DNA from 2 places in the Pararhizobium sp. LjRoot255 genome. Region 1 is predicted to be linked to the other one. Evidence: predicted binding sites of a transcription regulator. Region 1 holds the regulator's gene; the other holds the start of a gene.
The links. The regulator PhoB, encoded in region 1, activates phosphate uptake and scavenging genes when phosphate is short. The targets are predictions, from matches to a motif close to TGTCATNNANCTGTCAT.
Positions count from the first base shown of each region.

Region 2: a site for PhoB is predicted at 1,540-1,556, ahead of ACSQ2W_RS16455 (UDP-2,3-diacylglucosamine diphosphatase). Genes of this name have one in related genera too.

Region 1 covers NZ_CAXUPQ020000001.1:1,038,877-1,042,152, reverse strand. Annotated here, with positions in the region: gene pstB (phosphate ABC transporter ATP-binding protein PstB) at 1-85, shown strand, start outside; gene phoU (phosphate signaling complex protein PhoU) at 164-874, shown strand; gene phoB (phosphate regulon transcriptional regulator PhoB) at 992-1,675, shown strand; gene ACSQ2W_RS05155 (GcrA family cell cycle regulator) at 1,741-2,265, opposite strand; gene ACSQ2W_RS05150 (aspartate aminotransferase family protein) at 2,692-3,276, shown strand, end outside.
Region 2 covers NZ_CAXUPQ020000001.1:3,431,065-3,434,340, reverse strand. Annotated here, with positions in the region: gene ACSQ2W_RS16460 (MFS transporter) at 1-554, opposite strand, end outside; gene ACSQ2W_RS16455 (UDP-2,3-diacylglucosamine diphosphatase) at 647-1,486, opposite strand; gene ACSQ2W_RS16450 (NADP-dependent malic enzyme) at 1,689-3,276, shown strand, end outside.

The DNA.
Region 1 (3,276 bases):
CGTCGAGGAAAACGACACCGACAAGATGTTCACCAATCCGGATGACCAGCGCACCCAGGATTACATCATGGGCCGCTTCGGCTGACGCCATGCCTTGCCGCTTTCCCATGTGGCGAGCGCGGCGCGCTTGGAACCGGGACCATGAACACAAGGAAAAACGATCATGTCCACGCACATTGCTTCCGTCTATGACGAAGATCTCAAATACCTGAACCGGCGCATCTCCGAGATGGGCGGCCTTGCCGAGCAGATGGTCGCCGAATCCGTGCGGGCACTGGTCAATGCCGACCTGGCGCTCGCCCAGAAGGTCATCTCCGACGACGCCATCATGGATGAGGCCGAACGCCAGATCGGCGAGAAGGTGATCGTCACCATCGCAAGACGCCAGCCGGTCGCATCCGACCTGCGCGAACTGATGGGCTCCATCCGTATTGCTGCCGATCTTGAGCGTGTCGGCGATCTCGGGAAGAACACGGCCAAGCGGGTGATCGCCGTTTCGAGCGCCAGCTTGCCGCGGCAGCTGGCTCGCGGGCTGGAGCACCTGGCCGAACTCGCGCTGATGCAGCTGAAGGAAGTGCTCGACGTCTATGCGTCGCGGTCGCCGGAAAAGGCCAACAGCATCCGTGAGCGGGACAACGAAATCGATGCGATCTACACGTCGCTGTTTCGCGAGCTCCTGACCTACATGATGGAAGATCCGCGCAACATCACGCCGTGCACGCATCTTCTGTTCTGCGCCAAGAATATCGAACGCATCGGCGACCATGCGACAAATGTCGCCGAAACGATCTATTACATGGCGACCGGCTCCCAGCCTGTCGGGGAACGTCCGAAGGACGATACCGCCAACACCGTCGGCGCGATCGGCAACTGATCGCCGCGCCGGATCGGAAATAGGTAAGTGAAATCTAGGCATTTGACTGCCCGACGGCTTTCGGGCCGCCGGACGAGCCCTTGCAATGAGGGCAAGGCGTCAAGGAGTTGAGACCGCATGCTGCCAAGAATTGCCGTTGTCGAAGACGAGGAGGCGCTCAGCGTTCTCCTGCGTTACAATCTTGAGGCCGAAGGCTTTGAAGTCGATACGATCAACCGCGGCGACGAAGCGGAAATCCGGCTGCAGGAGCGCCTGCCGGATCTCCTGATCCTCGATTGGATGCTGCCGGGCGTCTCCGGCATCGAGTTGTGCCGCAGGCTTCGTCAACGCTCCGAAACCGAGCGCCTGCCGATCATCATGCTGACGGCGCGCGGTGAAGAGAGCGAGCGGGTCCGCGGGCTTGCCACGGGCGCTGACGACTATGTGGTCAAGCCGTTCTCGACGCCGGAGCTGATGGCGCGGGTGAAGGCGATGCTGCGGCGCGCGAAGCCGGAAGTGCTGTCGACGCTGCTGAAATGCGGCGATATCGAGCTTGACCGTGAAACCCACCGCGTTCACCGCAAGACCCGCGAGGTCCGCCTCGGGCCGACGGAGTTCCGGCTCCTGGAATTCTTCATGGCCTCGCCCGGCCGCGTCTTTTCGCGCTCGCAGCTGCTGGATGGCGTCTGGGGCCACGACATCTATGTCGACGAGCGCACGGTCGACGTTCATGTCGGCCGCCTGCGCAAGGCGCTGAACTTCTCCAACATGCAGGATGTGATCCGCACCGTGCGCGGCGCCGGCTATTCCCTGGAAAGCTGACCGCATATGAGTGAAACATGAAAATGGGGCCGGCCCCTTTTTCATGTTCAGTTGTTCGCGGCGTCTCAGCGAGCCCGGCGGCGCTCGCCAGAGGGCTGGTAAGCCAGCTTTGCGTGGAAGGTGCAGTAGGGCGATGTATCCGGCGAGTCATTGCCGCAGAAATGGAACTCTTCCTTCATAGGATCGCCGATCGGCCACTTGCAGGTGCGGTCCGTGAGCTGCGTCAGCACCAGGCGGCGGGACATCGGCACGACCACGTTGCCGACCGGTGCGACGTCCTGGTCCTCGATGGCGTCGATTTCCACCTGTTCCTTCATGACGGTGGCGCCCGTGGTGCGTGTCACGGTGCGGGTGGTGACGCGCGCAGCGTAGTTCGGCGCGCGCGGTGCGGATGTCGCCGGACGCTTGGCGCGGGCGGTGGTTGCCGTGCTGCCGCCGGCCTTGGCACGGCCGGGCAGGCAAAGCCGGTGCACCTTGCCGATGACCGCGTTTCGGCTGACGCCGCCGAGCTGCGCGGCGATCTGGCTCGCGCTCAATCCTTCTGACCACAACTTCTTGAGTTTCTCGACCCGCTCGTCAGTCCAGTTCATGGTCTTTTCTCCATTCACAGCGTTGGTGATGGTCGAATCCTCCACCGTACCCCGGACGAACTCCGAGGCTGAAACGCGATAACTCTTTTGGTGACTAGGTCCGCCGCATGCGTTCTAGTAATTAATTGTTAAGGTAGAGGTAGGGGGACTCGCTGACAAGAGTCCCCGGAATCCGAGCGAATCGATTTTCGAGTTTTCCCCAACTTGCTTGGCATGCGTGGCATTTTTGCAAGAGCGTACGGTCAAAAAAATCGATGTCGCGCTGGCGGCGTGAATTGCCGCAAATTACCGGCTTTTGTTGACATTGCGGTGCGAAATGAAGATAGTGATTTTGCCGCCGCGAGGCGGCATTTTGATTTTTTAAGGGCTGACCTCAGTCCGAGCTGAGCCGAAACAATCACCGTGATGATTGAGGAGACATGCGCCATGGCCGATGCCACGCCGCTTTATGACACATATGCCCGCGCCCCCTTGCGGTTCGAGCGCGGCGAAGGCGTCTGGCTGGTTGCGGAGGATGGCACGCGCTATCTCGATTTTGCCGCCGGTGTCGCGGTCAATTCGCTCGGCCATGCCCATCCGCACCTCGTTTCGGCGCTGAAGGAGCAGGCGGACAAGGTCTGGCACCTCTCCAATCTCTATGAGGTCCCCGGACAGGAAAGCCTGAGCCGCCGGCTGACTGAAGCCACCTTTGCCGACAAGGTATTCTTCACCAATTCGGGTGCGGAAGCACTGGAATGCGCGATCAAGACCGCGCGGCGCTATCACTTCTCCAAGGGGCATCCGGAAAAGTTCCACATCATTACCTTCGAAGGCGCCTTTCACGGCCGGACGCTGGCGACCATCGCGGCCGGCGGTCAGGCAAAGTATCTCGAGGGTTTCGGTCCGAAGGCCCCGGGTTTCTATCAGGTTCCGTTCAACGACATGACGGCGCTGAAAGCGGCCATCACGGAGGAAACCGCCGCGATCCTGATCGAGCCGATCCAGGGCGAGGGTGGCATCCGCACGGTACCG
Region 2 (3,276 bases), 2.4 Mb from region 1:
AAGAGGATCATCAGCAGAAAACCGCCCACCATGGCGGGCAGCACCAAAGCGCCGCCATAGAGACCGATCATCGTGCCGCCGAGCATCGTTGCGGCGATAAAGGCCACCGACCCCCACAGGCGCATGCTCGCATAGTCGAAACCCCAGCGCCGCACGCCCGTCAGCGCGATCGCCTCAACGATCGGAACGTAGGGCGAGTACACGCCGCCCTGCAGCGCGCAGATGACCAGCACGAACCAGAAGCTGTGGGAGACGAAGAGGGCGAGGCCCGTCAACAGCGAAAGAACCGCCGACCAGATGAGCACGCGAGCGCGCTCGCCGATCCTGTCTGCCAGGAGCCCGACCAGCGGCGCCGTGATGACGCGCACGAACATCGGCACTGCGAGAATGATACCGATCTCGGCATCGCTAAGGGAGAGCGTGCTCAACCAGACCGGAAAATACGGCATGGCAAAACCGTTGACGATCAATGGCGCACAGAAGAGCAAGGCGATGCGCGGCACGAAATAAGCCGGCGCATCCTCACGATAAGGAGGCGGAGACGAGGGAATCATGGAAGGACCTGATGAACGCATCCATGATTTATCACAGCGCCTACGAGCGGCGCTAGAAGCTAGATTTCCCTACAGTCGTTGCTCGGTCGCTTTTATGCCGCCTGTTGCGATAGAGCCCGCGCCATCATCGCTTCGACCTCGGTCGTATCCTCACGAACGGCAGGAACGCCGCTCAACTCGCGCCAGGTGATCAGCTCCATCGTGCCGTCGTGATGCTCGGCGATCGCCGTGCAGCTTTCGACCCAGTCGCCGGTGTTGATATAGCGGACGCCGTCGATATCCTCCATCACCGCATGATGGATGTGGCCGCAGATGACGCCATCGGCATTTTCCCGCCGCGCCTCGTCGGCGACCACCTTCTGGAATTCGCCGATGAAATTGACCGCATGCTTGACCTGCAGTTTCGCCCAGGCTGAGAACGACCAATAAGGCAACCCGAGACGACGGCGGACGGCGGACAGCCCGATATTGATGAGGATCGCCATGTCATAGGCCCAGTCACCGAGATAGGCGAGCAGCCGCGCGTTGCGCACCACGACATCGAATTCATCGCCATGCAGCACCAGATATGTCTTTCCATCGGCGCCCTCGTGGATATGCCGTTGGGCAACCTCGATGCCGCCGAAATGCACGCCGGGGAAATCGCGCATGAATTCGTCGTGGTTGCCGGGAATGTAGATGATGCGGCTGCCCTTGCGGGCTTTGCGCAACAGCTTCTGGACGACGTCGTTGCACGCCTGCGGCCAATACCAGCTGCGTTTCAAACGCCAGCCATCGACGATGTCGCCGACCAGGATGATCGTCTCGGCCTCGGTGACACGCAGGAAATCCAGAAGATAGTCGGTCTTGGCCGCTTTCGATCCCAGATGCACATCGGAAATGAACAGGGTCCTGAAACGGCGAATGGCTGGGTCTTGCTCTTTCTCAGTCATGCTGCCTCGCAGATCTATCGGGCCTCTTTTACCCCTGTCAAAAACAGACTCTTGTTTCAGGAGAATGACAGCCTGTGGATCGGCCATTTTCCGGCTGAAACGACCGTTGCGGAAAACCGCAGGTGATTGAGTAGTTCAAAACTGTACGGGGCCTCCGTTTCGTGCAAAAAGAGCCGCGACGAAAAGGCAAGGATTCACGAACATGAGCACCGGCGACAAAGCCAAGACCCCTACGGTTCCAGCAAGCGGCGATCTTGACGAACAGGCGCTGTTCTTCCATCGCTATCCGCGTCCCGGCAAGCTTGAAATCCAGCCGACCAAGCCGCTCGGCAACCAGCGCGACCTGGCGCTCGCCTATTCACCGGGCGTCGCAGCCCCCTGCCTTGCCATCCGCGACGATCCGTCGACTGCCGCCGATTACACGGCCCGCGCCAATCTGGTCGCCGTCGTTTCCAATGGAACAGCCGTACTCGGGCTCGGCAATATCGGCCCGCTCGCCTCCAAGCCCGTCATGGAAGGCAAGGCCGTCCTGTTCAAGAAATTCGCCGGCATCGATGTGTTCGATATCGAGATCGACGCGCCCGAGATCGACCAGATGGTCAATGTCGTCGCAGCGCTGGAGCCTACCTTCGGTGGCATAAACCTTGAGGATATCAAGGCGCCGGAATGTTTCGAGGTCGAGCGCCAGCTGCGCGAGAAGATGGATATCCCGGTCTTCCACGATGACCAGCATGGTACAGCAATCATCGTCGCCGCGGCCATTCTCAACGGCCTCGAACTCGCCGGCAAGGATATCGCCAAGGCAAAGATCGTCACGTCCGGCGCAGGCGCCGCAGCCCTTGCCTGCCTCAATCTCCTCGTCACGCTCGGCGCTCGGCGCGAAAACATCTGGGTGCACGATCTCGAAGGCCTCGTCTATGTCGGCCGCGAAGTGCTGATGGACCAGTGGAAGTCGGTCTATGCGCAGGACAGCGCAAACCGTGTCCTCGCTGACAGCATCGCCGGTGCCGACGTTTTCCTCGGCCTGTCCGCAGCCGGCGTTCTGAAGCCGGAACTCCTGGTGCAGATGGCCGAAAAACCACTCATCATGGCGCTTGCCAACCCCAATCCGGAGATCATGCCGGAAATTGCCCGTGCCGCTCGGCCTGACGCAATGATCTGCACCGGACGGTCGGACTTCCCGAACCAGGTCAACAACGTCCTGTGTTTCCCCTATATCTTCCGCGGCGCGCTCGATTGCGGCGCCCGCACGATCAACGAGGAAATGAAGATGGCCGCGGTGCGTGCCATCGCAGCCCTTGCCCGAGAAGAGCCGTCAGACGTCGCGGCGCGCGCCTATTCCGGCGAAACGCCGGTCTTCGGCCCGGACTACCTCATCCCCTCGCCCTTCGACCAGCGTCTGATCCTGCGCATCGCGCCGGCTGTCGCCAAGGCTGCCGCCGAAAGCGGCGTCGCCAACCGGCCGATCACCGATTTCGACGCCTATCTCGACCAGCTCAACCGCTTCGTCTTCCGGTCCGGCTTCATCATGAAGCCGATCTTCGCCGCAGCCAAGAACGCCCAGAAGAACCGGGTGATCTTCTCCGAAGGTGAAGATGAGCGTGTGCTGCGCGCAGCCCAGGTGCTCCTGGAAGAAGACACGGCCCGCCCGATCCTGATTGGCCGCCCGCAGATCATTGAGACGCGCCTGAAGCGCTACGGTCTGCGCATCCGCCCGGACACCGACTTCGAGGTGGTCAATCCGGAAGGCGATCCGCGATTCCGTGACTATGTCGATGAGTATTTCTCGC